3 regions of the Kutzneria chonburiensis genome follow, and region 3 is predicted to be linked to each of the others. Evidence: riboswitches for the same ligand, from Rfam matches in the RefSeq annotation. Region 3 holds a riboswitch; each other region holds the start of a gene.
What was found. Region 3 has a riboswitch for glycine ahead of gcvP (aminomethyl-transferring glycine dehydrogenase). Riboswitches for the same ligand answer to the same signal wherever they lie in the genome.
Positions count from the first base shown of each region.

Region 1: linked by a shared signal. The riboswitch ahead of gcvT (glycine cleavage system aminomethyltransferase GcvT) and the one ahead of gcvP (aminomethyl-transferring glycine dehydrogenase) in region 3 are both predicted to bind glycine.
Region 2: linked by a shared signal. The riboswitch ahead of M3Q35_RS28615 (L-serine ammonia-lyase) and the one ahead of gcvP (aminomethyl-transferring glycine dehydrogenase) in region 3 are both predicted to bind glycine.

Region 1 covers NZ_CP097263.1:6,604,584-6,614,998, forward strand. Annotated here, with positions in the region: partial or broken gene M3Q35_RS30130 (AfsR/SARP family transcriptional regulator) at 1-69, opposite strand, end outside; gene M3Q35_RS30135 (hypothetical protein) at 171-839, opposite strand; gene M3Q35_RS30140 (helix-turn-helix transcriptional regulator) at 1,112-1,735, shown strand; glycine riboswitch at 1,813-1,907, shown strand; glycine riboswitch at 1,909-1,998, shown strand; gene gcvT (glycine cleavage system aminomethyltransferase GcvT) at 2,029-3,129, shown strand; gene gcvH (glycine cleavage system protein GcvH) at 3,140-3,523, shown strand; gene glyA (serine hydroxymethyltransferase) at 3,520-4,791, shown strand; gene M3Q35_RS30160 (AfsR/SARP family transcriptional regulator) at 5,088-7,916, shown strand; gene M3Q35_RS30165 (S8 family serine peptidase) at 8,142-10,016, shown strand; gene M3Q35_RS30170 (hypothetical protein) at 10,027-10,415, shown strand, end outside.
Region 2 covers NZ_CP097263.1:6,301,555-6,311,969, reverse strand. Annotated here, with positions in the region: gene M3Q35_RS28650 (MFS transporter) at 1-1,004, shown strand, start outside; gene M3Q35_RS28645 (S53 family peptidase) at 1,069-2,664, opposite strand; gene ald (alanine dehydrogenase) at 2,839-3,957, opposite strand; gene M3Q35_RS28635 (hypothetical protein) at 4,108-4,548, opposite strand; gene M3Q35_RS28630 (GlxA family transcriptional regulator) at 4,664-5,590, shown strand; partial or broken gene M3Q35_RS28625 (PucR family transcriptional regulator) at 5,571-7,063, opposite strand; gene M3Q35_RS28620 (glycoside hydrolase 5 family protein) at 7,104-8,276, opposite strand; glycine riboswitch at 8,343-8,434, shown strand; gene M3Q35_RS28615 (L-serine ammonia-lyase) at 8,572-9,945, shown strand; gene M3Q35_RS28610 (hypothetical protein) at 10,070-10,243, shown strand; gene M3Q35_RS28605 (DUF6228 family protein) at 10,290-10,415, shown strand, end outside.
Region 3 covers NZ_CP097263.1:1,044,812-1,055,226, forward strand. Annotated here, with positions in the region: gene M3Q35_RS04935 (discoidin domain-containing protein) at 1-1,770, opposite strand, end outside; gene M3Q35_RS04940 (biotin/lipoyl attachment domain-containing protein) at 2,860-3,138, shown strand; partial or broken gene garA (glycogen accumulation regulator GarA) at 3,252-3,710, shown strand; partial or broken gene ftsR (transcriptional regulator FtsR) at 3,712-4,418, shown strand; gene M3Q35_RS04955 (bifunctional nuclease family protein) at 4,543-5,016, shown strand; gene M3Q35_RS04960 (peptidylprolyl isomerase) at 5,236-5,841, shown strand; gene M3Q35_RS04965 (MerR family transcriptional regulator) at 6,089-6,655, shown strand; glycine riboswitch at 6,743-6,836, shown strand; glycine riboswitch at 6,840-6,951, shown strand; gene gcvP (aminomethyl-transferring glycine dehydrogenase) at 6,996-9,887, shown strand; gene M3Q35_RS04975 (cupin domain-containing protein) at 9,978-10,415, shown strand, end outside.

The DNA of each region.
Region 1 (10,415 bases), 4.9 Mb from region 3:
GACCCAACCCCGCACCGGGCCCAGCAGGGCAACCCGGAGGACGGAACCAGGGACATCGTTGTCGGACATCCAGCTTCCTCCCCAGCCCGGCCGACGTGTGGTCCGGCCGGGGTCGTACCCCCACCGCCATTCTTCCTGCTCCACGCACAAGAAGGAACAGACGCAGCGCGTCAAGGTGTGATTTGGTCCACATTTGGCGACTGACAGGTCCACAACAGGGTGCCGTTGCGCCGCACCGTGAGCTGGTAGGCGGCCAGCCGGGAGCCGACGGCGTACGCCTCGACCTGAGGCGCGGGCTCGCCGGCGGCGGCCAGCGCCTGCTGGGTCCGCGCGGTCAGCGCGACCACGTCCACCTGCTCGCCGGCCTGGATCAGGTAGATCCGCTTGGGCGCGGGCCACGGCGAGCCGTCGAGCGGCATCCGCCAGGCCCGCCACAGGCCGTGCCCGCCGGGATAGCCGCCGACCGCGTCGACCGCGGCCTCGTCCACCCGGTCGTCGCCGGACCAGCCGCCGTCAACGAACGTGAACGGCAGCGCGGCCGGCCACCGCGCCGGCGTCACGCCACGGACTGCGACAGGATCATGACCGCCCGTCACCAATGCGTCGACCAACATACGGTGATGGACGGCCGTCACCGGAACGTGTAGATGGACAACCGCGAAGGCGACCGCACGGGCCACGTCGGCACAGCGGCCCTCGGCCAGCCAGTGGCGGGCGGCGGTCATGAGCTCGTCGGACAGGTGGCCGGCGCAGGCGGCGAGCACCTCGGCAAGTTCGGGCAATCGTGCCCGTTCGGCGCTGGTCCGGGAGAGCGTGGCGGCGGCATCCTCGACGACCAACAGGCTCCTCCTGCTCGCGCGGGGGACTGCGGCCAGCCTACTGGAGACGATCCAGGGTCAACCAAGAACTTGCCAGGCCGAGGGGCCAGGAGTGTGCCCGAACGCGACGTTCCGGTGCCCGTTCTTACCTTGTCGCGATCGCCCGATCGGGTGGACTTCGAGAAAACCGCAGGTCAGGACTTTCTCTACGACATGGAGGCGTCGTGAAGATCCTCTGAAGAAGGTCGTTGCACAGTGTGTTCCTGGGGGTACACAGCGGAGGAGGACACACCATGGACAGAGTGTGGGTAGCCGTACATGCGGGCGATCCGATCACCCTGGCCGGGGCGATCAGCTGCCTGCGGGCGCGGGCCGAGCTCCAGGTGGTTCCGGAGCGCAGACTGTCCGAGGCTCAGGTGTTCGTGGTGTGCGCCGACGCGGTCAACGCCGATGTGATGGGGTTGCTGCGGCGGACCGCCGAGTCGACGCCCGTGAAGATCGTGCTCGTCACCGACCGGTTCCACGACGCCGACCTGTTGGCGGCCGTGGAATGTGGCGTCGTCGCGGTGCTGCCGAAGGCGGCGGCCAGCGGTGAGCGTCTGGTGCACGCCGTGCTGGCGGCCAAGCGGGGCATGGGGGACATGCCGCCCACGCTGCTCGGCTCGCTGCTCGCGCAGGTGGAGCGGCTGCACAAGGAGGTGCTGCGGCCCAACGGCCTCACCGCCTCCGGGCTCGCCCCGCGCGAGATCGACGTGCTGCGGCTGATGGCCGAGGGCTGGGACACCGCCCAGATCGCCACCAAGCTCTCCTACTCGGAGCGCACCGTGAAGAACGTGGTCTACGCGGTGATGAACCGCCTCGGCCTGCGCAACCGCCCGCACGCGGTGGCGTACGCCATGCGGTCGGGTGTGATCTGAAGGGGTAAGACGCTTGAATCTTGACCGTGCCGGCCACCTCCAAATACGGTGGCCGGCACAAGTACATTCTCGCTGTTCAACACCGTGCGGGAGAGTCCTGTCGATCTCGGGCAGGCGCCGAAGGAGCAAATCCTCCCCGGAATCTCTCAGGCACCCCTACCGCTCGGGACAGGCGACTCTGAAAAGCAGGCGTGCCCATCGCGCCTCGCCCAAGGGGAAAGCCGGCTCGCCGGTGAAACTCTCAGGCTTATGACAGAGGGGGAGGCTCACTCCACCACACGAGGGGTCTCCTGATGGGCACCGACATCCGCCGCACGCCACTGCACGACGTGCACGAGCGCCTCGGCGCCAAGTTCACCGACTTCGCCGGCTGGCAGATGCCGCTGCGCTACACCGGTGACGTGGCCGAGCACACCGCCGTGCGCACCGGCGCCGGCCTGTTCGATCTCACGCACATGGGCGAGATCCTGCTGTCCGGTCCGCAGGCCGGGCAGGCCCTCGACTACGCCCTTGTCGGCAACGCCTCGGCGATCGGCGTCGGCCGCGCCCGCTACACCATGATCTGCGACGACAGCGGCGGCATCCTGGACGACCTGATCGTCTACCGGACCGGCGAGCAGGACTACCTGGTGGTGGCCAACGCCAGCAACGCCGCCCTGGTGGCCGGCGAGCTGATCGACCGGGCCGAGGACTTCGACACCGAGGTCCGCGACGCCTCCACCGAGTACGCGCTGATCGCCCTACAGGGCCCGCGCTCGGTGGGGCTGTTGGCCCCGCTCACGCCGACCGACCTGTCGACCGTGAAGTACTACGCCTCCTACCCCACGACCGTGGCCGGCCGCCCGGCGCTGCTGGCCCGTACGGGCTACACCGGCGAGGACGGCTTCGAGCTGTTCGTGGCCCCGGACGACGCCGAGGCGGTGTGGGCCGCGGTGGCCGGCGCCGGCGACGTCCTCCCGTGTGGACTGTCGTGCCGTGACTCGCTGCGCCTCGAGGCCGGCATGCCGCTCTACGGCAACGAGCTGAGCACCGACCTCACTCCGTACGCCGCGGGCCTCGGCCGTGTGGTCAAGCTGGACAAGCCCTCCGACTTCGTCGGCCGCGCCGCGCTGCAGAAGGCGTCGGCCGAGACGCCGGCCCGCAAGCTGGTCGGCCTGGTCTCCGAAGGCCGTCGCGCGCCTAGGCACGGGTACCCGGTGGTGGATCCGGCCGACGGTGCGAGGATCGGCGAGATCACCAGCGGCGCGCCGTCGCCGACGCTGGGCCACGCGATCGCCATGGCCTACGTCGACGCCGACCGCGCCGTGCCCGGTTCCGCGCTCGCCGTCGACATCCGGGGCACGATCACCCCGGTCGACGTCGTCGAGCTGCCCTTCTACCGTCGTTCTTCCTGAGAGGCCCGAGATGAGCACCATCCCCGACCACCTTCGGTACAGCGCGGAGCACGAGTGGGTGGCGGTCTCCGACGGGATCGCCCGCATCGGCATCACCGAGTACGCCGCCGAGCAGCTCGGTGACATCGTCTACGCCGAGCTGCCCAGCGAGGGCGACTCCGTCACGGCCGGCGAGCCCTGCGGCGAGCTGGAGTCCACCAAGTCGGTCAGCGACCTGTTCTCGCCGGTCAGCGGCGAGGTCGTGGCGGTGAACGACGCGGTCAAGGACAGCCCCGAGACGGTCAACTCGGACCCGTACGGCGAGGGCTGGCTGTTCACCGTTCGCGTGGACGGCGACCCCGACGACCTGCTGGACTCCGACGCCTACGCCGCCCTGATCAAGGAGGGCGAGTGACGCCGGTCGAGCTCACGGCGTCACTGCACGAGCTGGACCCGGAGGTCGCCGCGGCGGTCGACGCCGAGCTGGGCCGGCAGCGGCACACGCTCGAGATGATCGCCTCGGAGAACTTCGCGCCGCTGGCCGTGCTTGAGGCGCAGGGCTCCGTGCTGACCAACAAGTACGCCGAGGGCTATCCGGGCCGTCGCTACTACGGCGGCTGCGAGCACGTGGACGTGATCGAGCAGCTGGCCATCGACCGGGTCAAGGCGCTGTTCGGCGCGGAGCACGCCAACGTGCAGCCGCACTCGGGCGCGCAGGCCAACGCGGCGGCCATGATGGCGCTGCTCAGCCCGGGCGACACCATCCTCGGCCTCGACCTGGCCCACGGCGGGCACCTGACGCACGGCATGCGGCTGAACTTCTCCGGCAAGCTGTACAACGTCGTGGCCTACCACGTCAGCGAGTCCGACTACCACGTCGACATGGCCGAGGTGGAGCGGCTGGCGCAGGAGCACCGACCCAAGCTGATCATCGCCGGCTGGTCGGCCTACCCGCGGCAGCTGGACTTCGCCGAGTTCCGGCGGATCGCCGACTCGGTGGGTGCCTATCTGATGGTGGACATGGCCCACTTCGCCGGGCTGGTGGCGGCCGGGCTGCACCCGAGCCCGGTGCCGCATGCGCATGTCGTCACCACGACCACGCACAAGACGCTGGGCGGTCCCCGCGGCGGCGTGATCTTCTGCGAGCAGGCGCTGGCCAAGAAGATCAACTCGGCGGTGTTCCCCGGACAGCAGGGCGGCCCGCTGGAGCACGTGATCGCCGCGAAGGCGGTCGCGTTCAAGGTGGCGGCCTCGGAGTCGTTCCGGGAGCGGCAGCTGCGCACGCTGACCGGCGCGCGCATCCTGGCCGAGCGGCTGCTGGGCGACGACGTGGTCGCGGCCGGCGCCACCGTGCTCACCGGCGGCACGCAGGTGCACCTGGTGCTGGTCGACCTGCGCAAGTCCGAACTGGACGGGCAGCAGGCCGAGGACCGCTTGCACGACATCGGGATCACGGTCAACCGCAACGCGGTGCCGTTCGACCCGCGGCCGCCGATGGTGACGTCGGGACTGCGGATCGGCACGCCGGCGTTGGCCGCGCGCGGTTTCGACGACGAGGCCTTCCGCGAGGTGGCCGACATCGTGGCGCGGGCGCTGACGCCGGAGTTCGACGCGACCGCGCTGCGGGCCCGGGTGGTGGCGTTGACCGAGCGGTTCCCGTTGTACCCCACCATCCCCGCCTGATTGGCTCAGAGTTTCCTTGGAAGGGGGCTTTTCTCCACGCTGTGGAGAAAAGCCCCTTCTCGGTTTTCGCTGGTGCGAATGTCTTTCACCTTTTCCTGATCTGCCAACGGTTCTGGTTGTGACAATCCTGTTGTGGCTACGATCGAACCGTTCCCCCTCGTCAGTCCGTGTGATACGACGAGCGGGACCACCAGCTCGCCGAGGGGGGAATGATCGCCCCGTTCGTCGCGTTGACCGCCACGGAACTGGCAGCGGGGTCGGCCGACCCCACACTGGAACCGCGAACAGGAGGCGAGATGCCCGTCCCCGAGACCGATCCGGTCCCGACCATCAGGGTCGAGGTGCTGGGTCCGGTGCGCGCGTGGCGCGGGGACGTGGAGATCGAGCTCGGCGCGCCCCGGCAGAGAGCAGTGCTCGCGGTGCTGGCCAGCAACGCCGGCCGGGCCGTGTCCCGCACGGAGCTGATCGACTCGATCTGGGGCGAGCACCCGCCGGCCAGTGCCGAGGGCAGCGTGCACACCTACATCGCCGGCCTGCGCCGCGCGCTCGAGCCGGACCGCACCAACCGCGCGCCGTCCCAGGTGCTGGCCAGCGCCGGCTCGGGCTACCTGCTGCGGCTGTCCGAGGCGCAGGTCGACCTGACCGCCTTCGAATCGCACCTGGCCGCCATGCGGCAGGCCGGTGCGGACACGCAAACCTCGCTGTGCCACGTGGAAAGCGCTATCGCGCTGTGGCGCGGCGCGCCGCTGTCCGGCATTCCCGGCCCGTTCTCGGAAATCGAGCGGACCCGGCTGGCCGAGCTGTATCTGACCGCCGTGGAACATCGAGCAGAACTCATGTTGCGCACCGGGCGGGCCACCGACGTGGTGGCCGAGCTGTCCCGCGTGGTGCACGAGCATCCGTTGCGGGAGAAGCTGCGCGGGCTGCTGATGAGCGGCCTCTACCGCTGCGGGCGGCAGGCCGAGGCGCTGGAGGTGTACGCCGAGACGCGGCGCACGCTGGCCAACGAGCTCGGCGTGCAGCCCGGGCCGGCGCTGCGCCAGCTGCACGAGCAGATCCTGGCCAACGACCCCGACCTGTCCGACCGCACGCCGCGGCCGGCGCCGGCCGCCGTGCCGGTGCCGTCCGGACGGATCGTGCCGGCCCAGTTGCCGCACGACATCAACACCTTCACCGGCCGGGAGACCGAACTGGCGCTGCTGCGCCGGCATCTGGACACCACCGAGCGCGGCGTGCTGATCGCGGCCATCGACGGCATCGCCGGCATCGGCAAGACCGCGCTGGCCGTGCACTTCGCGCACACCATCGCCGACCGTTTTCCCGACGGCCAGCTGTACGTGAACCTGCGCGGCTTCGACCCGAGCCAGCCGCCGCTGTCCGCGGTGGACGCGCTGGGCCAGCTGCTGCGCGGCCTCGGCGTCGAGCCGCACCAGGTGCCGTCCGCGGCCGAGGAACAGGCCAGCATGTACCGCAGTCTGGTGGCGGGAAAGCGCATTCTGGTCGTGCTGGACAACGCGGCCAGCACCGATCAGCTGCGCTCGCTGCTGCCCGGCTCGCACACCTGCATGGTGTTGGTGACCAGCCGCAACCGGCTCGGTGGCCTGGTCGCGCGGGACGGGGCGTACCGGATCACGCTGGATGTGCTGTCCGCCGGCGAGTCCCGTGAACTGCTGGTGCGCAGCGTCGGCGAGGAGCGGCTGACCGGCTGCCCGGACGCGCTGGCCACGCTGACCGGCCACTGCGGACACCTGCCGCTGGCGCTGCGGATCATCGCGGCGAACCTGGCCGCCCGGCCGCACATGACCGTGAACGACCTGGCCGAGGCGCTGAGCCACGAGCAGGACCGACTGGACGTGCTGGCCTCCCCCGACGATGAGACCACGGCCGTGCGAGCGGTGTTCTCGTGGTCGTACCACGCCTTGAAGCCCGAGGCGGCGCGCACGTTCCGGCTGCTGGGCCTGCATCCCGGGCCGGAGATCGGCACCGCGGCGGCGGCCGCGCTGGCCGGTGCGCCGCTGGTCGCCACCCGGCGGATGCTGGACGGGCTGAGCAGCTGCCACCTCGTGGAGGCCATCGGCCGCGACCGCTACCGGCTGCACGACCTGTTGCGCGTGTACGCCACCGAGCGGGCGGTGGCCGAGGAGCCGGTCGAGGAGCGGGCGGCCGCCACCGGCCGGCTGATGTCCTGGTACCTGCACACCTCGGCGGCGGCCGACCGGATGCTGATGCCGCAGAACCGGCCGATCCCGCTGGAGCCGGTGCTGGAGCACTGCGAGCCGCTGGAGTTCGCGGCGTACCACCACGCCCTGGCCTGGCTGGAGCAGGAACGGGTCAACCTGGTCGCGGCCTGCCTGGCCGCCGGACGCCTCGGCGATCACGAGACCGGCTGGAAGCTGCCGACCGCGCTGGTCTACTTCCTGGAGCTGCGTTCGTACTGGGAGGACTGGATCGCCACCCAGCAGGTCGCGGTGGACGCCGCGCGGGCGCTGGGCGTGGCCGAGATCGAGGCGCTGGCCCTGCGCAGCCTGGGCAACGCCTACTGGCGGCGCAACCGCTACGACGACGCGCTCGGCTGTTTCCAGGAGGGTCTGGGCATCACCCAGCGGCTCGGTGACCAGCAGGGCACCGCCACGCTGCTCTACGACATCGGCGCCGCTTCCCGGCTCGGCGACGAGTCGCTGCGGCACCTGCGCGAGGCGTTCCGCATCTTCAGCGAGCTCGGCGACCGGCGCTACGAGGGCATGACCCTGGTCAAGCTGGCCCGCACGCACCGCAACCGGGGCGAGGTCGAGCAGGCGCTGGAGCACCTGCGGAAGTCGCTGGACATCGTGCACGAGCTGGGCGACCGGCGCTGCGAGGCGTTCGGCCGGCTGGAGCTGGCCCGGATCCACTTCGACCTGGGCAACTTCACCGAGACGCTGCGCAACGCCCGCTGGGCGTGCAGCGTGTTCCGCGAGCTCGGCGACCGGCACGGCGAGGCCTGCGCGCTCCAGGTCTGCGGCACCGCGCTCCAGGGGCTCGGTGAACTCGCCCCGGCCCGTGAGACCTATCTGGCCGCCGCCGCCATCTTCGCTCAGCTGGGTGACCCGCGGGCCGACGAGATCGCGGCTTTGCTGGCCGCCTGAGGCAACCTCGGGCGCTGCCGGACGTCGTTAGAAAAAGACGCGTCTACCAGGGGTCTGTCCGGATTTCCTGGCGGCTGACGAACGGGCACACATCGGCCGCCGAACGCGACGGATCCACACTTTTCGCGCTCACCGCGTGCAACGATCGCCCCGATCGGGGGATCAACCCAATGGGCGACATTCGTCCCCCGATGTCACACGGGTTCGATCCACTGTGGAGAGACGATGTCAGTTCATGCCAGGGCGGCCTTGGTCGCGACCGTGGTGCTGGTGGCGGCGCCATTGGTCGGCGTGCCGGCCGCCGACGCGGCCGAACAGCGCACCGACGCCGGGATCGCGGCGGTGATGGAGCTCAAGCAGCACCTCACGCCGGTCGAGCAGAAGCAGTCGATGTCGTTCGTCATCGAGAAGCATCTGCGCGCCGATGCCGGGTTACGCACCACGTTGCCGCGCTTCAAGACCAGCGCGAAGCCGGACGCGATCGCGGTGGACGTCCAGGTCACCGCGGTGACGCCGGCGGTACAGGCGGCGATCCGCGATGCCGGCGGCACCGTGAAGTACGTGTCCACGCGGTTGCGGACGATCGAGGCCACTTTGCCGTTGGCCGGCATCGATACCGTTGCCGGCCGGGCCGACGTGCGCATGGTCAAGGCGTCGGCCAAGGCCGTGACGGACAAGGCTGATCCGCCGCCGGCCACGCTGTTCGAGGGCGACAAGGCCCACGGCGCCGATGCCGCCCGCACGCTGTACGGCGTCAACGGGGCCAACACCAAGATCTGCGTGCTGTCCAACGGCATCGACTCGCTGGCCGCCGCGCAGGCCGCCGGCCAGCTGCCCAAGGACATCGACGTGCTGCCCGGCCAGGAGGGCGTGCAGGACGAGGGCACCGCGATGCTGGAAATCGTGCACAGCGTCGCCCCGGCGGCCAAGCTCGGCTTCGCCACCGCGTTCAACGGCGAGGCCTCCTACGCCGACAACATCCGCGCGCTGCGGCACACCGCGCACTGCACGGTCATCGTCGACGACGCCGCCTACCTCGACGAGTCGCCGTTCCAGGACGGGCCGGTCGCCCAGTCGGTCATCGACGTCACCAACGACGGCGCGCTGTACTTCACCTCGGCCGGCAACAACGGCAACACGGCCGACGGCACCGCCGGGCACTGGGAGGGCGACTTCACCGACTCCGGCAAGACGATCGCCGGCACGTTCGGCACCGCGCACGACTTCGCGCCGGGCTCGGCCGTGCAGACGCTGGAGCCGGTGTCCAAGGGCTCGCTCGGCGACGTCGCCATCCTGTCCTGGTCGGATCCCTCGGGTGGGGCCAAGAACGACTTCGACCTGTACGTGCTCGACCCGGCCGGCAACGTGGTCGCGGTCGGCGCGGACAAGCAGGACGGCGGCCAGGATCCGATCGAGGGCGTGACGCTGCCCGGCACCGACGACGCCCAGTACGCGCACAACGCGCCGTACTTCCTGGCCGTGGTTCGCTACGCCGGCAAGGACAAGCGCTACCTGTCGCTGAGCGTGAACCGGGGCCGGTTCGTCGACTCCGACAACGTGAAGGCCTACACCACGCCCGGCGCGATCTACGGGCACGCCGGCGTGCCGGCCGCCATCAGCGTCGCCGCCGCGCCGGCGGCCACGGCCTTGGGCCCGCTGGAGCCGGGCGACCCCACCGGGCCGACCGGGCCGTACCCCGGCACCTTCGGGCCCGGAAGTCGTTGGGAGCGCTTCACTTCCGACGGTCCGCGGCACGTGTTCTACAACCCTGACGGCACGCCGATCACCCGTGGCAACGTGACGTCCACCGGCGGCACCACGCGCCCCAAGCCCGACATCACCGCCGCCGACGGCGTGAACACCACGGTGCCCAACTTCCAGCCGTTCTTCGGCACCTCGGCCGCGGCCCCGTACGCCGCCGCGATCGCCGGACTTCTGTTGTCGGCCAAGCCGAACGCCACGCCGGCGCAGGTCCGTCAGGCCATCGTAAGCAGCGCCGTCGACATCGGCCCGGCCGGCTTCGACACCGTCACCGGGTACGGCATCGTCATGGCCGGTCCGGCATTGCAGGCCATCGGCGCCACGCCCGTCGCCCCCTAGGAGACTTCTGATGCGTCGCTTCATCACCGTCGCCGTGGCGGCCGTCGCGCTCGCCGGCGGCACCGTCGCCGTCGCGCATGCCTCGGCACCGCCCGGATTCGTACCCAAGAACGCCGCGTGGCTCAGCGCCAGCGAGGGTTTTGTGTTGGGACAGGCCGGTTGCGGCCAGCCCGACCTGTGCGAGACGTTGCTGCACACCACTGACGGCGCCAAGACCTGGACCGAGATCCCGGTGCCGCAGCTGGAACGCCCGGACAACCAGTATTTCGGCTTCCCCACGGTCATCGCGGCGTCGGCCAAGCGCTTTGCCGTGTACGACAACAACAGGATCATGGAGACCACCGACGCCGGCAAGCACTGGTCGGCGTTGGCGGTGCACGCGAACAGCCCGTCGCTGAT
Region 2 (10,415 bases), 5.2 Mb from region 3:
GGTGGGGCTCGGTGTTCCTGGTCAACGTGCCGGTCGCGGTGCTGGCCTTCGTGGCCGTGCTGCTGTCGGTGCCGGAATCCCGTGATCCCAACGCCGGTCGGGTCGACGTGCTGGGCGCGGTGCTGTCGACCGTCGGCGTGGTCGCGGTCGTCTACGGCGTGATCTCCATTCCTGCGTACGGCTGGGTTTCCGGCGTCGTGCTCGGGGCCGTCGGCTTCGGCGTCGCGGCGCTGGGCGCGTTCGTGTGGTGGGAGCTGCGGACGTCGTCGCCGATGTTGGACATGGCCCTGTTCCGCAACCGCATGTTCAGCGGCGCGGTCGGCGGCATGATCCTCGGGCAGTTCGGCATCGCCGGCTCGATGTTCCTGCTCACCCAGCACTTGCAGTTCGTCATGCACTACGGGCCGATGGAGGCCGGGCTGCGCGTTGCGCCGCTGCCGGCGTCGATGCTGATCGTCAGCACGTGGTTCAACGCCCCGCTGATCAAACGCCTTGGCACGCCTCGCGCCTTGGCCCTTGGCATGGGCGTGGGCTCCGTCGGGTTGGCGGTCGTGGCGCTGGCCTCCGGCGTCGGCTACCTGCCGTTGTTGGTGGGCATCGTGCTGCTCGGGGCCGGTTTCGGGCTGGCCGGTCCGGCCGCCGCGGGCGCGTTGCTCGGGGCCATTCCCGTGGAGCGGGCCGGTACGGCGTCGGGCGTCTCCGGCATGCTGACCGAGATCGGTGACGGCATGGGCATCGCCGTTCTGGGTTCGGCGCTGGCCGGCTGGTTCGCGGCCGGGCTGCCCACCGGGCTCGGTCCCGACGCCGCCCGTTCGCTGCCGTCAGCGTTGGCCGCCGTGCAGACACATCCGGAGTTGGCCGGCGCGGTGGAGAACGCCTTCGCTTCGGCGTTGTCAGTGAGTCAGCTGTTCGGCGCCGTCGCCGTGCTCGGCGGCGGCGCCGTCTCCGGCTTCCTCCTCTGGCGGGCCGCCACCACCAGGGCCGAAGCCCCGTCAAGCCGGTGAAGCTTGGAAGGGGGCCTTCCTCCACTCCGAGTGGAGGAAGGCCCCCTTCCAAGCGTTAAAGCGGTCAGCCCTTGAGGGCGGCGGCGAGCTTGGCGCCGTCGTAGGAGCCCCAGCCGGTGACCTGGTCGTAGCCCTGGCCGGCCTTGAAGGTGCCGTTGCTGCCGGACGTCACGTCGTGGAAGCCGGTGCCCTTCAGGCCGTACAGCGCCTGGTTGGCCGCGCCGAGCTTGGTGCCGTACAGCGCGGCGAAGCCGGCCCACATCGGGGCGGCGCAGCTGGTGCCCCCGTAGACCTGCCAGCTGCCGCCGGAGTAGATGGCGTAGCCGCTGTTCGGGTCGGCGTCCGACGACACGTCCGGCACGGTGCGCTTGCCGTTGACGCCGGTCTGCCAGCTCGGGGCGTCGAACTTGGTCGAGGTGCCGCCGCCGGAACCGTTCCACGCCGACTCGGAGCCGTAGCTGCTGCCGCTGACGGTCAGGTGCGTGCCGCCGACGCCGGTCACGTTCGGGTCGGAGGCCGGGTAGTCGACGGCGTCAACGCCGCTGCCGGTCTGGCTGCGGGTGCAGTCCTTGGAGCCGTCGTCACCGGAGGCGGCGAAGAAGCTGATGCCCTCGGCGGTGGCCTGCTTGATGCCGTTGCTGGTGCCGGTGATGGCCGCGTCGGTGGTGTCCGGCTCGCACGAGCCCCACGAGATCGACACCACCGAGACCTTGTTGTCGCTGGCGATCTGGCTGGCCATGTCGACCTCGCCCTGGTCGCTGTTGGGCGCCTCGTACACGTAGGTCGACGCGGCCGGGGCCATCGCGTTGACGATCTCGATGTCCAGCTCGACCTCGCCCTGGCCCTCGCCCGGCTGCGAGTCGTAGCTGGCGCCGTCCACCGACACCGTCTTCGGCGCCGACGAGTTCAGGCTGAACTGCTTGCTGTACTGGGCGATGTTCGACGCCTGGTAGCCGTCGAACTCCCACAGCGCGACCGACTGGCCGGAGCCGGTGCCGAGCGAGCCGGTGTCGTACGCCCCGCGCAGCTGCGTCGGGTTGTAGCCGGACGGCGCGTGCGGCTTGCGGCCATTGGTGTTGTTGGTGTGCTTGACGGCGTGGTTGTCCAAGCCGACGACGCCCTGCACGGCGGCGGCGACGGCGGCCGGCAGCTTGGGCGCGGAGTCGTTGGCGAAGAAGTCGCGGTGCTGCGTGGTGTCGGTGTAGCGGCTCAGCGAGGTGCCGAACGCCTGCTGGAGCTGGGCGGCGGTGCCGTCGGCGGTCACGATCTGGCGGTTGGCGCTGACCTTGCTCACGGTCAGTCCCTGCCCGCGCAGGAAGTCGGCCACGCTGTCCACGGTGGACTGCGTCGGCGCGAACCGGTCGTTGAACTGTTGCGGCGTGAGGAACTTGCCGTGCTGCGGCGAGCGAGGATTGCTCACGTCAGCGATGAATTTGTCCAGTTCGCTGCTGTTGCGCAGTTTCAGGGCGACCGAAACCGACATCTTGCTGGCGGCGTCGACCGCGCCGTCCCGCTGGCTGTGGGCCAGCGCCGGGGAAACGTTGCCGGGAACGGAGACGAGCGGCGCGGTCTGCGCGGCGGCGGTGCCGGCCATGGCCGCCGCGGCCAGTAGCGGCAGGGGCGCCGCGGCCAGTGCGAGTGCGCGCAAGCGTCGTGACATGTGGTGACTCCTTGGTTCGAGGCAGGGTTCGCGCCCAAGTGGTCACCGACGCTAGACGTGTAACGCTCAGATGGGAACAGACGATGTGAGGGGTCTTTCAACAGTCCATCAACAGACGACAGGCCGGCCGCGCTGTTCGCGCGACCGGCCTGTTCCCGGAATGCCGAGCTTGGCTCAGATGGTGACCACGTCGCTCAGCGGGGTGTGCGAGAGCCCGTGCGCCACCGCGACGGGCTCGTTGACCAGCTTGCCGTCGTGCACGTTCAGGCCGAGCGCCAGCGCCTTGTCGTCGCGCAGCGCCTGCTCCCAGCCCTTGTCGGCCAGCGCGACCGCGTACGGCAGGGTCACGTTGGTCAGCGCGTAGGTGGAGGTGTTCGGCACCGCGCCCGGCATGTTGGCCACGCAGTAGAACACCGAGTTGTGCACGGTGTAGGTCGGGTCGTCGTGCGTGGTCGGCCGCGAGTCCTCGAAGCAGCCACCCTGGTCGATGGAGATGTCGACCAGCACCGAGCCCGGCTTCATCCGCGACACCAGCTCGTTGCTGACCAGCTTGGGCGCCTTCGCGCCGGCCACCAGCACCGCGCCGATCACCAGGTCGGCCTCGAGCACGGCCTGCTCCAGCGCGTAGCGGTTGGAGGTGACGGTGCGGATCCGGCCGTGGAACTCGTGGTCGATCTGGCGCAGCCGGTCCACATTGGTGTCCAGGATCTCCACGTCGGAGCCCATGCCGGCGGCGATCGTCGCCGCGTTCACGCCGGCGACACCGCCGCCGAGCACGACGACGCGGGCCGGCCGGACGCCGGGCACGCCGCCGGGCAGCACGCCGCGGCCGCCGGAGGGACGCATCAGGGAGTAGGCGCCGACCTGCGCGGACAGCCGGCCGGCGACCTCGGACATCGGGGCCAGCAGCGGCAGCGCGCCGTTCGCGGTCTGCACGGTCTCGTACGCGATCGCGGTGTTGCCGGACGCGATCAGCGCGTCGGTCAGCGGGCGGTCGGCCGCCAGGTGCAGGTAGGTGAACAGGGTCTGGCCGGCGCGCAGCTTGGGGTACTCCGCGGCGATCGGCTCCTTGACCTTGAGCACCAGCTCGCCCTCGGCCCACACGTCGTCGGCCGTCGCCAGCACCTTGGCCCCGGCGGCCAGGTAGTCCTCGTCCGGGATGGACGAGCCGGCGCCCGCGCCGGCCTGCACGAACACGTCGTGGCCACGGGTGACCAGCTCGTGCGCCCCGGCCGGGGTCAGCGCGACGCGGTACTCGTGGTTCTTGATCTCGCGGGGGACGGCGATCCGCACGATGTTCGGTCCTTTCCGGGCGCACGGCTTGTTGGTGTGTCGCTTACCACGGTGGGCTACGCCAACCGGGGTGTCATCGTGCGCCCGGAAGTATCAAACGGTCTTCTCGTTGTGCTGGGAGCACAATAGGCGTCAAGGTCTAGACCTTTGTCAGCCGGCCAGCGAGGACCCCGGGCGGAAGATCATCACGACCGTGACCACGGCCCACAGCAGGTTGAACAGGCCGGTGTACATGGCCAGCTGGGCGGTCGGCGTCGGCTTGCCGTCCAGCACGCGCTGTTGGTACGGCAGCACCAGCAGGCCCAGCACCAGGGCGGCGAGGCCGGTCAGCACGATCGAGACGATGATCCACAGATCGCCGGTGACGTGCAGGATGCCGGCGACGGCGAAGCCGAACACCGGCACCGCGATGGCGACAAGGGCGTAGACCTTGCAGATCCGGTTGAGCAGCCGCAGCGTGGCCATGTCCGCGTCGTTTCCGCTGGCCAGGGCCTTGCGGGCGGTGGGAGGGAACATGCTGGCGGCCACCGCGACCGGCCCGATGGCGATGATCACGGCGAGGATGTGGATGGTCAGCAGGATCTTCGTCACGGCGGGTGGGTCCTCCCTCTGAGCTACTTCACTCATTCAGCCCCATCATTCGCCTGCTGAGACAGTGGCTGGATCGCCAGGTACCAACGGATTCCGGCCAGCTACCGTGGGCGGCATGCACACCGTCGCCGTGCTGGCCCTGCCGGACGTCATACCGTTCGACCTGGCCACGCCGATCGAGGCGTTCCGGCGCACGCCCGGCTACCGGGTTCTGGTCTGCGCGCCGTCGCCGGAGATCTCCGCCGGCCTGTTCACGCTGACCGCCCCGCACGGCCTGGAAGCGCTGGCGACTGCCGACACCATCGTGCTGCCGGGCTGCACGGAGTTCGACGTGCCGAGTTCGGTTGTCGATGCCTTGGTGGCAGCGGCTTCTCGCGGCGCTCGGCTGGCGTCGATCTGCACCGGTGCCTTCATCCTGGCCGCCACCGGCTTGCTGGACGGGTTGCGCGCCACCACTCATTGGGCCGCGGCCGCCGAGCTGGCCGCGCGCTATCCGTTGATCGACGTCGATCCGGATGTGCTGTACGTCGACAACGGCCAGTTCCTGACCTCGGCCGGCGCGGCCGCCGGTCTCGATCTCTGCCTGCACATCATCCGCCGCGACCACGGCTCCGCGGTGGCCGCCGACGCCGCGCGGATCGCCGTGATGCCACTGGAACGCGAGGGTGGGCAGGCGCAGTTCATCGTGCACGACCTGCCGCCGGTGCCGCGGGGCGCCGAACTGGAGAAGTTGTTGGTGTGGCTGGAGGAGAACTCCGTCCGGGAGCTGACGCTGGACGAGATCGCCGCCCAGGCCGGCATGAGCACTCGCACGTTGAACCGGCGTTTTCGGGAGCAGACCGGGACTTCGCCGCTGCGCTGGCTGCACCGCGCTCGCGTCCGGCGGGCGCAGCACCTGTTGGAGGCCACCGACGAACCGGTGGAACGCATCGCCGTTCGGTGCGGATTCGGTTCTCCGACAGCGTTTCGTGAGCACTTCAAGCGCATCGTCGGCACCAGCCCACAGTCCTACCGAGCGGCTTTCACGCCCACTTCAACGTGACCAGCTGCGTCAGCAGGGCCAGCCGGACATCGGGGTCGTCCAGGTCGACCACTTCGCCGATCTTCTTCATCCGGTACCGGAAGGTGTTCGGGTGGATCCGCAGCGCGCGGCTGGCCTCGCGTGGGTCGCCGGGATGGCGCAGCCACTGGTACAGCGTGTCCAGGTCCATGTCCTTGAGGTCGTTGAGCGGGCCCAGTTCGGCCACGCCGGAGGCCTTCGACGCCGCGGCGACGCGGTGCAGCACGAGCGAGGACCACACCTCCTCATAGCCGGCCAGCCGTTGGTCGGTGAGTCCGGTTCGCAGCAGTGCCAACGTTTCGTCAGCCTGGGACCGGGACAGCGACAGGTCGTTGAGGTCCACCGCGCTACCCGCGGCGACCAGCGGCCCGCCGGTCGCGAGGACCGCTCGCAACTGGGTCCAGCCCTTGTCCGGCACCACGGCGTAGAGCACTCCGTGCAGATCCGCGACCGCCGGCCGGCGACCCACGCCCCGGGTCATCCGCTCCCACAGCGCCAGCCGTACGCCTTCGGCGTCGGCCGCGTCCTCACTGGCCGCGTCGATCGCCACCACCCGGTGCGGCTGCTCCTCCAGGCCCAGCTCGGCCGCCGCGGCCCGGCTGCCGGTCGTGCCGGACAGCACCGCCCGTACCAGCTCCGCCGACCGCATCCGCTCCGCGTCGACCCGGGCCCGGCGGCGCAGCAGGTGCAGCGCCACGACCGGTCCCGTGTCGGCGAACGCCGCCGAGCGCTCGTCGCTGACCTCGCCGTCGACCACCGCCCACATCGAGCCCAGCAGTTCGCCGCCCATTCGGATCGGCACGATCAGCCGGGGCAGCGTGCCGTCCCGCTGGGCCGGCACGAAGATCACCGAGCGGCCCTTGCTGAGCTGCCGGAACACCCCCGGCTGCGGAACCGGGCCAGCACGTCGTCCGGCACCCGGCGGCCCATGATCGTCGAGACCCGGGCCGGGTCCGTGCGGTCCTGCCGGGTCGAGTAGGCCAGCACGCGGGAGTTCGCGTCCTCGATCGTCACCGGCGCGTCGATCACCGCCGCCACCGCGTCGGCCAGCCGGAACAGGTCGCCGAACTGTTCGACCTCGCCGTCCGACTCGTCGTCCGCCGCCGCGTCCAGCACCGCCCTGAGCAGCCAGACCAGCTGCGCCCAGGCCGCTTCCTGCCGTACTTCGACGATCGCTATCTCTGCTTGGCCGGCCGCGTCGAGCACCTCTTTGTCACCGGCTTGCGGCTGCTTCAGCAGCACCCCCGCCGCGCCCTTCGAGTGCTTGATCAGGTCCACCGCGTCTTTGCGGCCGCCGACCGCCACCCCCAGCACGAGATCCCCCGCCGCGATCACGTTCCGCCGCCCCGGCTCCGCGATCACCACGTCCGTCACGCTCTGCGGCGCCGCCGCCGCGTGCACGGCGCGCAGCATCGTCGGCCCCACCCGGTCGACGACACCCTGCACGGTCACCATCGCGCCATCGTCTCACCGGGGCCGCCATCGGCAACCGCGCTCAGACCGTCAGGACCTCGGTGATGCCCCGGGCGCTCAGATACTCCGGTGTCGTCTCCATCACCACCGCCAGCCGTCGGCCCTCCTTGGCGTGCCGCATCCAGGCCTCGAAGAACGCCCCGCCCGGGCCCGAGGAGCTCCGCTTGCCGTCGAAGAACAGCGCCGTCGTGCGCTCCACCGGCTTCGGCAACTCTGCGTGCACGGCGTTGGCCACGGCCTTGGCCAGCGGCTTCGCGTTGCCGTCCGCGTCGAACAGGCCCAGGCCGTACTCCAGCTCCGGGTAGTCGATGAACCTGCGGTTCACGTCGTGCGAGCACCACCAGGTGAGGCCCCAGACGTTCTTGCAGGTAGCGACGTTGCCAATCGTTTGCTCCGCGTACTCCACGGCGTGCTCCACCGGGATGTGCGGGGCCGGCGCGCCCACCTCCTGCACCCAGATCACCCGGTCGGGCGTGCCGTAGGCACGGGCCAGCTCGGTGCCGTACTCGGCCAGGTGATGGATCTCCGTCGACTGCGGACCGTAACGACGGGCCGCGTTCAGCGTGAACACCCAGGGGTGGACCGTGGTCATGGCGCCCTTGGTCGCGCTGGCCAGCGGGGTGAACGGGTGATCATCGACGTACCAGGCGTCGTCGAAGGCCGAATGGCAGTGCGGATGGTCCGGGTCGGCCTCGTCGACCGTGGCCAGCAGCTGGTCCAGCCAGAAATCCACCTCGGCCGGCGTGCACGGGTTGTGGGCCACGAGATTGTTCATCTCGTTGCCCAGCGTCATGCCCAGGAAGTTCGGCTCCGGGCGCAGCGCCGTCGCCAGCGTGCGCAGCAGCAGCGCCTGGCCCTCGAGTACGTCGGGATCGGTGAAGACGTTGCGGTGGTGCCAGGTCTGGGTCCAGGAGGGGTAGAAGTCGAAGCTCGACAGGTGGCCCTGGATGCCGTCCACCGTGACGTCCAGGCCCGCGTCGGCGGCGAGCCGGACCATGTCCAGCAGCTGCTCCACCGCCTTCTCCCGGACCACGCCGCGGTTGGGCTGGAAGACCGACCAGATCGGGAAGATCCGCACGTGGTCGAGGCCGAGGCCGGCCAGCTGGTCCAGGTCGCGGCGGATCGAGTCCGGCTCGAAGTCCAGCCAGGTGTGCCACCAGTGCTTGCTCGGCGTGTAGTTCGCCCCGAACCTCATCAGCCGCTCCCCGGTTCGTTTACAGTGAGAGCCAACAATTCCACACAGGCCGCGTGCCTTCGGCACACAGCCCGGTCGGGAGAGCCCTCGGATTTCTCGGGGCGCCGAAGGAGCAAGCCTCCCCGCACACTCTCAGGCAACCAGACCGGCCGGGCGAGGCAACTCTGGAAAGCAGCGTGCGCGGTCGTGCATGCCACCCACGGTGCAAGCCGTCGCGGTCGTGACGGCGAAGCTCTCAGGTCCCATGACAGAGGGGGAGCCTTCCGCCTGCTTCTCCCATGCCCTGGAGTCCGTGATGGCCATCAGCGTTTTCGATCTCTTCTCGGTGGGGATCGGTCCCTCGAGCTCGCACACCGTCGGGCCGATGCGCGCCGCCTCGATGTTCGTCTCCCGCCTCCGGGCCGGTGGGGTGTTCGACTCGGTCGCCCGGGTGCACGTCGAGCTCTTCGGCTCCCTCGGCGCGACGGGTCATGGTCACGGCAGCCCCAAGGCCGTCATGCTCGGTCTTGAGGGTTCCCAGCCCGAGCTCTGCGACCCCACCGACGCCGACGACCGCGTGGCCGGCATCCGCGCGTCGTCCCGGCTGGTGTTGGGTGGTTCCCGGGAGATCGAGTTCGTCGAGGACACCGACCTCGTCATGCACCGTCGCAAGCAGCTTCCCTTGCACCCCAACGGCATGAGCTTCGCCGCTGTTGATGCCGACGGTGCTTCGCTCGACTCCGCCGTCTACTACTCGGTGGGCGGCGGCTTCATCGTCGACGAGACCGCCACCGGGACCGACCGGATCAAGCAGGACTCCACCCCGTTGCCCCATCCTTTCCTTTCGGGCGACGAACTCCTCGCCCGTACAAGGGAATCCGGGCTCTCCATCAGCGATGTCATGCTGTCGAACGAGCAGTCCTGGCGTTCCGAGGCCGAGGTTCGCTCGGGTCTGCTGCACATCTGGCACGTCATGCAGGAGTGCGTCGAGCGGGGCTGCACCGTCGAGGGCACCCTGCCCGGCGGTCTCAAGGTCCGTCGCCGGGCCGCTGACCTTCGCCGGACCCTCGCCGCCGAGCACTTCGCCACCGATCCCCTTCGGGTCATGGATTGGGTCACCCTCTTCGCCCTCGCCGTCAACGAGGAGAACGCCGCCGGCGGTCGCGTCGTCACCGCCCCCACCAACGGCGCCGCCGGCATCGTCCCCGCCGTGCTGCACTACTACTCCCGCTTCGTCCCCGGCGCTTCCGACGACGGCGTCGTGCGTTTCCTCCTCACCGCCGGCGCCATCGGCGTCTTGTTCAAGGAGAACGCCTCCATCTCCGGCGCCGAGGTCGGTTGCCAGGGCGAGGTCGGCTCCGCCTGCTCCATGGCCGCCGCCGGTCTCGCCGAGGTGCTCGGCGGCACTCCCGAGCAGGTCGAGAACGCCGCCGAGATCGCCATGGAGCACAACCTCGGGCTCACCTGCGACCCCATCGGCGGCCTCGTGCAGATCCCGTGCATCGAGCGCAACGCCCTCGCCTCCATCAAGGCCATCACCGCCGCCCGCATGGCCTTGCGCGGCGACGGCGCCCACTTCGTCTCCCTCGACAAGGTCATCAAGACCATGCGCGACACCGGCCGTGACATGAAGGACAAGTACAAGGAGACGGCCCGCGGCGGCCTCGCGGTCAACGTCATCGAGTGCTGAGCAACGGGGATGCCGGGGCAGGGCCGCGGGCGAGCGGAGCATGTGACAGACCGCAGTCGACCTGATGGTCGCCCCGGCCCGCGGCGGACCGAATTTGTCAGGGGTAGTCGCTACCGTCGGCTCCGTGGTCGATCTGAACATGCCCGATGGTCTTAGCGACGACGAACGGGTTCAGTGGCTCCGGGAGACGGGCGAGGCGCTGCGCCGTGAGACGGGGCGGTCGTCAGGGGTCACGGAGCATCAGCCGGGCAAGGATGGTCAGTCGGTCTGGGGCATCTGGTGGTCGGACGACGGGTAGGGGAAATCAGACGCGGCGGCGACCTCGTGCTGCCTACCCTGCGCGCGTGGAACACGAGTGTGTGGCGGTGGAGGACGACGAGGCGGCGGTGCGGGTGGGAGGGCCGGAGGGGTGGGTGAGGGTGTGGAACCGGGTGGTGGATGAGTCGCTGTATCCGTTGTCGGCCTTCTGC
Region 3 (10,415 bases):
CTGGTCGACGTGGTAGATGCCCGGCGTGAACAGCAGGTTCAGGCCTTGGGTCAGCGCGGCGTTGATCGCCGCGGCGGTCGCGCCCGCCTTGACGACGTAGAACCGGCTCAGTGGAAGGGAGGTACCGGGCGTGTGGCCGTTGGCCCAGGACACGCCGCGCACGTTCGTCCGCTTCGACGGCACGAACACCGCGTAGCCACCGCTGCCGTCCAGGTAGAGGTACGGCTTCTCCACCGACACCGGTGTGGTGTCGAGCGTGGTGTAGGTCGGGTTCGGGAAGCCTTGTGCCGGAGCGCCCTGCACGCCGGAGAACACCTGGTTCCACACGCCGTTGCTCCAGCCGCCGATCGCGCTGTCCCTGGTGTAGAACTGCTGCTGGGCGTAGTTGCCGACCTGGCCGGAGATCCGGCTGTCGGCGATGTAGCCGCCGCTGGCCCAGCCGTAGCTGGCCGAGTCCAGGTTCAGGCCGCCGTGCACGTCCATCCGCCGGAACGGGGCCGCTTGCGCCACCGCCCACCGATCGGTGCCGCTGACCGGATTCAGCGCCATGTTTTCCGCCGAGCGCCAAAAGTTCAGGGTCGCGTTGCCCGCGTTCCAGCCGGCGTCCACGGTGATGTCGCCGTTGATCGTGACGTCGTCCGGGTCCTGGCCGAGGCCGGAGATCGAGGTGTAGAAGCCGATCTGGGCGTTGATGCCGTTGTAGGTGCCCGGCTTGAGCAGGATCTGGTAGCGGCCGGCGCCGAACTGGGCCTTCTCCTGCTGCTGGAAGATCGCGTCGAGCCGGCCCTGGAGGTTGGGCGTCGACGGGTCGAAGACCAGCACGTTCGGGCCGAGGTCGCCGCCGCCTTGCGGGGGCGTCGTTCCGCCGCTGGTGTGCACCTGGAGTTCCCAGAGCGAGTAGCCGTACCCGGTGCCGCGCTGCGTCCCCGTCAGCCGCACGTACCGGGCATTCCCGCTCACCGCCAGCGTTTCCGTCCCACCCGCTCCGGTTGTCGTCGAGTACGCGGTCGTCCAGTTAGCGCCGTCGTTGGACAGCGCTATCTGATACGCCTTCCCGTACGCCGTTTCCCATTGCAGCACCACCTGGCACACGGTCACCGCCGCGCCCAGATCGACCTGCAACCACTGCGGATCCGCCGCCGCGCTCGACCAGCGCGTGGCTGCGTCCCCGTCCACCGCCGCCGACGCCGGCGTGCCCCCGTTCTCTTGGCTCGACGCCGTCGCCGCCTTGCCTTTCGCCGCGTTGTCCGTGCCGCAGTTCGGTCCCGTGCCGCCCGTCTCCCCGTACACCTGGAATTCGTAGACCGAGTACCCGTACCCCGTCGCCCTTTGCGTTCCCGTCAGCCTTACGTACCGGGCATTCCCCGACACCGCCAGCGTTTCCGTCCCGCCCGCGCCGTTCGTCGTCGAGTACGCCGTCGTCCAGTTCACGCCGTCGTTCGACAGCGCCACCTCATACGCCTTCGCGTACGCCGTCTCCCACCTGACCACCACTTGGCCGACCGCGCTCACCGCCCCCAGATCCACTTGCAGCCACTGCGGATCCGCCGCCGCGCTCGACCAGCGCGTGGCTGCGTCCCCGTCCACCGCCGCCGACGCCGGCGTCCCTCCGTTCTCTTGGCTCGACGCCGTCGCTGCCTTCCCTTGCGACAGCAGGCCCTGCGCTCCTCTCGCCGGTCCCGCCGCCGTCACCAGCGTCAGTCCGACCAGCAGCGACAACATCAGTGCGGCAATCCCGCCGCGCGGTCCCGACCGCGCTGACCCAGGCATGGGCGCTCCTTCATTCGGGCAGGGCTCGGCCGCGGGACCCTTCACACGGCCCCGCCGACCTGAGCGGACACAGAACTGAGCCGGAGCGCCCGGCGGTTTCCGAGCCTCGGAGAGCGCTCTCCCAACGCATGCTCCCGGCAAGCTCCAGCCCTGTCAATGCCCCTCCATTCCACCCCACAAGCCGGCATTCCCGCCAAAACCGGCGAACAGGGAGAGCGCTCTCCCGCCGGCTTGTCGCCCCACCCCGCCCTCGGCCGGCCGCGCCCCGCTCAACCCACTGTTTCGCCGGTGAGGTGGTCGGGTCGGGGTGACTGCGCCGCGCGCAAGGCGCCGTCCTGTTCGGCTTGGGTGTTCGAGCCGGGCTTTCTGTGGGGCGGGATGTTCGATGACCGCGTGCGGTGCCGGGCTCGGTGGGAGGTGGCTGGGTCGGGTGCCCGCGCCGCGCGCTTGGCAATTCCCTGATCGCCATCCCTTGTGGCTTCGAGGCGGGCGTGCGGGCGCGAGAGTCGCGAAGATTGCCCAGGGTGATGACCAGATGTGCCGTGTAAACCAGTGGTAGGCGGCATGAAGCTGACCGCGCGGCGCAGGCTCCCGCCTTGACCACGTGGGTGTGCACCGCTCTGCGACCGGCGCCGGCCGCAGAGCCCGCCCCGCCGGCTCCAGTCGCGCCGGTCGCCCGCCCCGCTCCGGTCGCCCCGGTCGCGCACTCACTCGCCGCCCGCTCCGCTTGCGCACCCGCTGACTTTGGTCGCCTGTCCGCACGTCTTGATTGCCGCATTTTTCCGCGCCGGCCCCTCCCGGTGAGTCCGCTTCTCTGAGCGGCGCTTCCTTTCTCACGCCCACAGCTGACACAGACCGTGGGGTGGGAGAACCGTGGTGGGAGAGCGCTCTCCGGATCGGGTCTCACGACCTGGGACGGGACTGCTCCGAACGGGTCGGGCGGCAACACTCTCGGTGGTGTTCCTTCGCCTCCGTTTGATCACGATCCAGGTACGGTGGGCACCCACGGCGGCGGTCCGGCGGCGGCGGGTGACATCCTCGTCGGTGCGGCCGACGCGGCGATGACCAGGAAGAAGGAAGGCTCGTTAGGTGGTTCCACAGGACCTCAGGCACACCCGTGAGCGCGAGTGGGCGCAGGTGACGGCACCGGGCACGGTGCGCGTCCGCCCTCGGCTCGACAACAGGGTGCTCGTCCGACTGCCCGTTCTCGGCGCGCGGGTCGGCGCCGGTCGGACGGTGGGCGAGGTGGAGTCCACCCCGTACGGCGGCACAAGGCAACTGATCAACTCTGACGCCCGCCGGGGCGGGGCCCTGGCGTACGCGAAGCGGGCGGCGTCGGACCACACGGAACACACGGAGCAGGGCTGATGTCGATCTTCCAGAGGCTCTTCGGCTGGTTGGGGAGCCGCCAGGGGCGCGGTCAGTCCAGCACGGTAGGTTTGAGCGGTCCCGAAGGATCCACCAGCAGGAGGCGAGCTCAGGTGAGCACGAACGACGGGCCCGGTGTTCCGCCGGAGCAGTCCCCGGAGCGGACCACCGTCTTCCGGGCAGACTTCCTCACCGACGCCGAAGGCGTCGAGGCCCCTGTCCAGGAGCCCCAGGTCGCCGGGGTCGACGCACTGCCGGCCGGGTCGGCCCTGCTGGTCGTCAAGCGCGGCCCCAACGCCGGCTCGCGCTTCCTGCTCGACCAGGACACCACGAGCGCGGGCCGTCACCCCGACAGCGACATCTTCCTCGACGACGTCACGGTCTCCCGCCGCCACGCCGAGTTCCGGCGCGAGGGCGGCGAGTTCGTGGTGATCGACGTGGGCAGCCTCAACGGCACCTACGTCAACCGCGAGCCGGTCGACCAGGCGGTGCTGGCCAACGGTGACGAGGTCCAGATCGGCAAGTTCCGCCTGGTGTTCCTCACCTCCGCGGGATCCGGGGGCCAGGGGGCCTGTGACGTCGGCCGGGCGGCCACAGCGCGACGGGCTGAGCATCGGGGCGGTGCTGGCGCAGCTGCGCCCGGAATTCCCGGACGTCACCATCTCCAAGATCCGGTTCCTCGAGTCCGAGGGGCTGCTGCGCCCGGCACGCACACCGTCGGGCTACCGGCAGTTCACGCAGTCGGACGTCGACCGGCTCCGCTACGTGCTGGCCGCCCAGCGCGATCACTACCTGCCGCTCAAGGTGATCAAAGAGCAGCTCGACGCGGCATCCGACCCCGACCAGCCGGTTCGCGCGCTGGTCGGGGTCGAGCGCTACCCACGCCTGAGGACTTCGCCGCCGGCCACGAGGTGCGAATGACCCGTGAGGAGCTGTTCGCCGAGACCGGCATCGACCAGCGTCTGCTGGCCGAACTGGAGAACTACGGCCTTGTCCGGTCGGGCGCGGCCGGCTTCTACGACTCCGACGCCATGCTGGTCGCCCGCATCGTGGTGGCCATGGGGGAATTCGGCATCGAACCCCGCCACCTGCGCGCCTTCAAGGTGTCCGCGGACCGCGAGGTGGGGCTGCTGCACCAGATCGTCGGCCCGATGTACCGGCAGCGCGATCCCGACGCACGGGAGCGGGCCGACGAGATCGTCCGCGAGCTGGCGTCGCTCTCGGTTGCGCTCCATACACTTCTGGTCAAGACGGGCCTGCGCGGTGTCGCCGGTGGGTGATCTTGACAACGTGCCCGCCCGCAAGCGTCGTGCCCGCATGGCGGGTAGCGTTGAGAGAGTCCGTGGGGGATCCTCGTAGGTGCGGGGACGCCGAGGTTCAGCCCGCTGAGGGAGGCGATACCCGATGAGCGAGATGCGCGTCGTCGGAGTCCGGGTCGAGCTGCCCGCGAACAGCCCGATCCTGTTGCTGCGCGAGACCGATGGGGACCGCTACCTGCCGATCTGGATCGGGAACGCGGAAGCGACCGCCATCGCCATCGAGCAGCAGGGCGTGCGGCCGGCCCGGCCGCTGACCCATGACCTGCTCAAAGAGGTGATCGCCGCCCTCGGCCGTGAGCTGACCCAGGTCCGCATCACCGACCTGCAGGAAGGCACCTACTTCGCCGAGCTCGTGTTCGACGGCGGCATCAAGGTGTCCGCCCGCCCGAGCGACTCGGTCGCCCTCGCGCTGCGCGCGGGTGTGCCCATCCACGCCGAGGAATCCGTGCTGGCCGAGGCCGGCCTCGTCATCCCCGACGAGCAGGAGGACGAGGTCGAGAAGTTCCGCGAGTTCCTGGATTCCGTGTCCCCCGAGGACTTCCGTGGGGCGGAACAGTAAACATGACTTGGTGAAGGGCCGTTCCGTGTGACGGAACGGCCCTTTGCCTTGTGGCCGTTCGGCCACCACCGACTTTCGTAGGCGGCGGGGTCACGGGCCAGCCTCTAGGGTCTCGGGGATGATCTCCAGTCGGGTCTTCGCGATCGCCGCGTCCGCCGCCGTGCTGTGCCTGTCCGGGATCGTCTCGGCCAGCGCCGCCCCCAAGTCAACACCCTCGACGTGCCGGCCAAGCCCAAGGCGCCGGCCGTCGCCCAAGCCGCCGATCCGGCCTGCGTCTACACCAAGGCGGTGCCGGCCGACAGATTCAAGGGCCTGCCCACCTTCGACCCGGCCAAGGCGGCCCAGCCGTACACCGCCCGGCTGGTCACCGACCAGGGCCTGATCACCTTCCAGGCGCTGACCGACAAGGCGCCCTGCACGACCAACTCGTTCCGGTTCCTGTCCGAGCACCACTACTACGATCTGACGCACTGTCACCGGCTCGTCACGCAGCGCATCTTCGTGCTCCAGTGCGGCGACCCGACGGGCACCGGCAGCGGCGGCCCGGGCTACTCGTTCCCGGACGAGAACCTCACCGGCGCCACCTACCCGGCCGGCACGGTCGCCATGGCCAACGCCGGCCCGAGCACCAACGGCTCCCAGTTCTTCTTCTGCACCGAGGACACCAAGCTGTCGCCGAACTACACCCCGTTCGGGCGAGTCACGGGCGGTCAGGACGTGCTGCGCAAGATCGCGGCCGGCGGCGAGGACGACCAGAACAACACCGGCGACGGGTTCCCGAATCTGCCCGTCGACATCCTGCACGTGCAGATCTCACCCAGGTAGCCACCCACTGTCAACGCTGTCATCGGTTCAGTGACACGCAGTCGTCACCGTGACGACCACCTCCACATGACGGTTTCGCCGCCCCGCGCGTCGCGTTGACCCGTCCCATGGGCGGACTTACCGTCAGAGGGGAGTTGGTCGTGACGGTGTGAACCCCCATCGTTGCGACCTTGTGACCGGCGGTTCCCCGGACGGAGGACCGTCGGTTCCGGTCGCCGGTCGTCAGGCCGGTCGAGGGGAGGCTGTCGTGGTCGAGGGTGCGCCCGCCAGGTCCGGCGCCGGTGAACAGGGTGCCCTGTTCCCGGACGCGTCGGTGCCGGACGAGCTCGTCGGCTACCGCGGGCCGGCCGCGTGCCAGATCGCCGGCATCACCTACCGGCAGCTGGACTACTGGGCCCGCACGGAGCTGGTCGCGCCGTCGATCCGCAGCGCGCACGGGTCCGGCAGCCAGCGGCTGTACTCGTTCAAGGACCTGCTGGTGCTCAAGGTGGTAAAACGCCTGCTGGACACCGGTGTCTCGCTGCAGAACATCCGGGTCGCGGTGGACCACCTGCGCCGTCGCGGCGTGGCCGACCTGGCCAAGATCACGCTGTTCAGCGACGGCACCACGGTCTACGAGTGCACTTCGCCGGAAGAGGTCGTCGACCTGCTGCAAGGCGGCCAGGGCGTGTTCGGCATCGCGGTCAGCGGGGCGATGCGGGAGATCAGCGGCACCATCCACGAGTTCCAGGCCGAGCGGGCCGACGGACTGGTGCTGGAGCCGCAGGAGGACGACGAGCTGACCAGCCGCAGGCGGGCCCGCCGCACCGGCTGAGCCGGCACCGGACGTGATCGAGATGACACGCCGTGCTCAGCTCTGGGGCTCGTAACCCGGCCGGGGTAAACTCACGCCCGTAGTCGCACATCCCGTGCGGGAGAGTCCGGGCCGCGAGGTCCGGCGCCGAAGGAGCAAATCCTCCCCGGAACCTCTCAGGCCCAAGGACCGTACGGGACAGACGCCTCTGGAAAGTGGGCGCGCAAGCGCCCCGCCGACGGTGCAAGCCCGCGCCGCGTCCACAAGACGCAGCATGGGTGAAGCTCTCAGGTGCCCGTCACGGGCGGGGACAGAGGGGAGGGCAACGGCCCGCGCCCGCTTGCCCCCGGAGGCTCGACGCATGACGACTGACCGCATTCCCTTGGCCGCGCTCGAGCACGGCACGCCGTTCGCCGACCGCCACGTCGGTCCCCGTGCCGCCGAGCTGGGCAAGATCCTGGACGTGATCGGCGTCGGCTCACTGGAGGAGCTGGCCCAGCGGGCCGTGCCGTCGGCCATCCGCAGCGACGCGCTGGCGCTGAGCCTGCCGGCCCCGGCCACCGAGGTCGAGGCGCTGGCCGAGCTGCGCGCGCTGGCCGACCGCAACCGGCCGATGACCCAGATGATCGGCCTCGGCTACTACGGCACGGTCACCCCGGGCGTCATCCTGCGCAACGTGCTGGAGAGCCCGGCCTGGTACACCGCCTACACGCCGTACCAGCCGGAGATCTCCCAGGGCCGCCTCGAGGCCCTGCTCAACTTCCAGACCATGGTCGGCGACCTGACCGGCCTGCCGGTGGCCAACGCCTCGATGCTGGACGAGTCGACCGCCGCGGCCGAGGCGATGACCCTGGTCCGCCGGGCCGGCAAGTCGAAGTCGAACAAGTTCGTCGTGGACGCGGACACGCTGCCGCAGACCATCGCGGTGATCGAGACCAGGGCCGAGCCGCTGGACATCGAGATCGTGGTGGCCGACCTGTCCCAGGGCATCGAGGGCCTCGGCCTCGGCGGCGACTTCTTCGGCGCGTTGCTGTCCTACCCGGGCGCCTCGGGCGTGATCCGCGACCACGAGTCCGTGATCGCCGAGATCCACGCGGCCGGCGCCTCCGCGGTCGTCGCGGCCGACCTGCTGGCCCTGACGCTGCTGCGTGCCCCGGGCGAGATCGGCGCGGACGTCGTGGTCGGCACGACGCAGCGGTTCGGCGTGCCGATGGGCTTCGGTGGCCCGCACGCCGGCTACATGGCCGTGCGCAAGGGCTTCGAGCGGCAGCTGCCCGGCCGTCTGGTCGGCGTGAGCGAGGACGCCGACGGCAACCGGGCCTACCGGCTGGCGCTTCAGACCCGTGAGCAGCACATCCGCCGCGAGAAGGCGACCAGCAACATCTGCACCGCGCAGGTGCTGCTGGCGGTGATCGCCTCCATGTACGCCGTCTACCACGGCCCCGACGGCCTCAAGGCCATCGCCACCCGGGCGCACCGGATGGCCACCGTGCTGGCCGCCGGCCTGGCCGAGGGCGGCGTCAACGTGGTGCACGGCGAGCTGTTCGACACCGTGCTGGCCGAGGTGTCCGGCACGGCCGCCGCTGTCGTGGCCAAGGCCCGCGAGCTCGGGGTGAACCTGCGGCTCGTCGATGAGAACCACGTCGGCATCGCCTGCGACGAGACGACCACGCGCCAGCACCTTTCCCTGGTGTGGCAGGCCTTCGGCGTCACGGTGTCCGATGTGGACGGTCTGGACGCGGACACCGCCGACGGCATCCCGCCGGCCCTGCGCCGCACCAGCGAGTACCTCACGCACCCGGTGTTCCACCAGCACCGCTCCGAGACGGCGCTGCTGCGCTACCTGCGGGCGCTGTCCGACAAGGACGTGGCCCTGGACCGCAGCATGATCCCGCTGGGCTCGTGCACCATGAAGCTCAACGCCACCACCGAGATGGAGGCCGTCACCTGGCCCGAGTTCTCGGGGCTGCACCCGTTCGCCCCGGCGGAGGACGCCGAGGGCCTGCTGTCCGTGGTGACGGACCTGGAGCAGTGGCTGGCCGAGATCACCGGCTACGACGCGGTCTCCCTGCAGCCCAACGCCGGCAGCCAGGGCGAGTTCGCCGGCCTGCTGGCCATCCGGGCCTACCACCGCTCGCAGGGGCACGGCGAGCGTGACGTCTGCCTGATCCCGGCCAGCGCGCACGGCACCAACGCCGCCAGCGCGGTGATGGCCGGCATGCGCGTCGTCGTGGTCAAGTGCGACGAGCAGGGCAACATCGACATGGACCACCTGCGCGCCACGGTCGCCGAGCACAGCGCTGACCTGGCCGCGATCATGATCACCTACCCGTCCACGCACGGCGTGTACGAGGACACCGTCGGCGAGGTCTGCGGCCTGGTGCACGACGCGGGCGGCCAGGTGTACGTGGACGGGGCCAACCTGAACGCGCTGATCGGCCTGGCCCAGTACGGCAAGTTCGGCTCGGACGTGTCGCACCTGAACCTGCACAAGACCTTCTGCATCCCGCACGGCGGCGGCGGCCCGGGCGTCGGCCCGATCGGCGTGCGCGCGCACCTCGCGCCGTTCCTGCCCAACCACCCGCTCCAGCCGGCCGCGGGCCCGGCCACCGGTGTCGGCCCGATCAGCGCGGCCCCGTGGGGCAGCGCGTCCATCCTGCCGATCTCCTGGGCCTACGTGCGGATGATGGGCGCGGACGGCCTGCGCCGGGCCACCCTGACCGCCGTCGCGGCGGCCAACTACGTGGCCCGCCGGCTCGACGAGTACTTCCCGGTGCTCTACGTCGGCGAGGGCGGTTTCGTCGCCCACGAGTGCATTCTCGACCTGCGCGGCATCACCAAGGCCACCGGCGTGACCGTGGACGACGTGGCCAAGCGGCTGGCCGACTACGGCCTGCACGCGCCGACCATGTCCTTCCCGGTGGCCGGCACGCTCATGGTCGAGCCGACCGAGAGCGAGGACCTGGCCGAGCTGGACCGCTTCTGCGACGCCATGATCGCGATCCGGCGGGAGATCGACCGGGTCGGCTCGGGCGAGTGGCCGGTCGACGACAACCCGCTGCGCAACGCCCCGCACACCGCGGCCTGCCTGACCGAGCAGGAGTGGAAGCACCCGTACACCCGGCACGAGGCGGTGTTCCCGGCCGGCGTGAACGCGCCGAAGATCTGGCCGCCGGTCCGCCGCATCGACGGCGCCAAGGGCGACCGCAACCTGGTCTGCTCCTGCCCGCCGCTGGAGGCCTACCAGAACTGAAAGATGTGACGATTGTGCAGGGAAGGACGCCTTACCTGCGTTGGACGCAGGTAAGGCGTCCTTCCCTGCATCACACAGAGGGGGAGCGGCGTGTCCTATCCGGAGATTCGCTATGACGGGGAGGGCGGCGAGGTCACGGCCTGGCTGCGTCCCGCCGACACTCCGGCCGAGCTGGTCGGCAATTCCGGCACCAGTTTTTCGTACCTGGCCAAGGGATCGCAGACCGGCGGCGACTTCGGGCTGTACCGGCTGGACATGCCGCCCCGGACCAAGGGCGCGTCCGACCACTTCCACCGCACCATCTCCGAGTCCTTCTTCGTGCTGTCCGGCACGGTGAAGCTGTTCAACGGCGGGGAGTGGGTCGACGGGCGGGAAGGCGACTTCCTGCACGTCCCGCCGGGCGGCCGGCACGGTTTCAGCAACGAGTCCGACGACCCGGTGTCGATGCTGCTGCTGTTCACGCCGGGCGCGCCGCGCGAGGGTTACTTCGAGGGCCTCAAGACCGTGTCCGACCTGTCCGATCCGGAG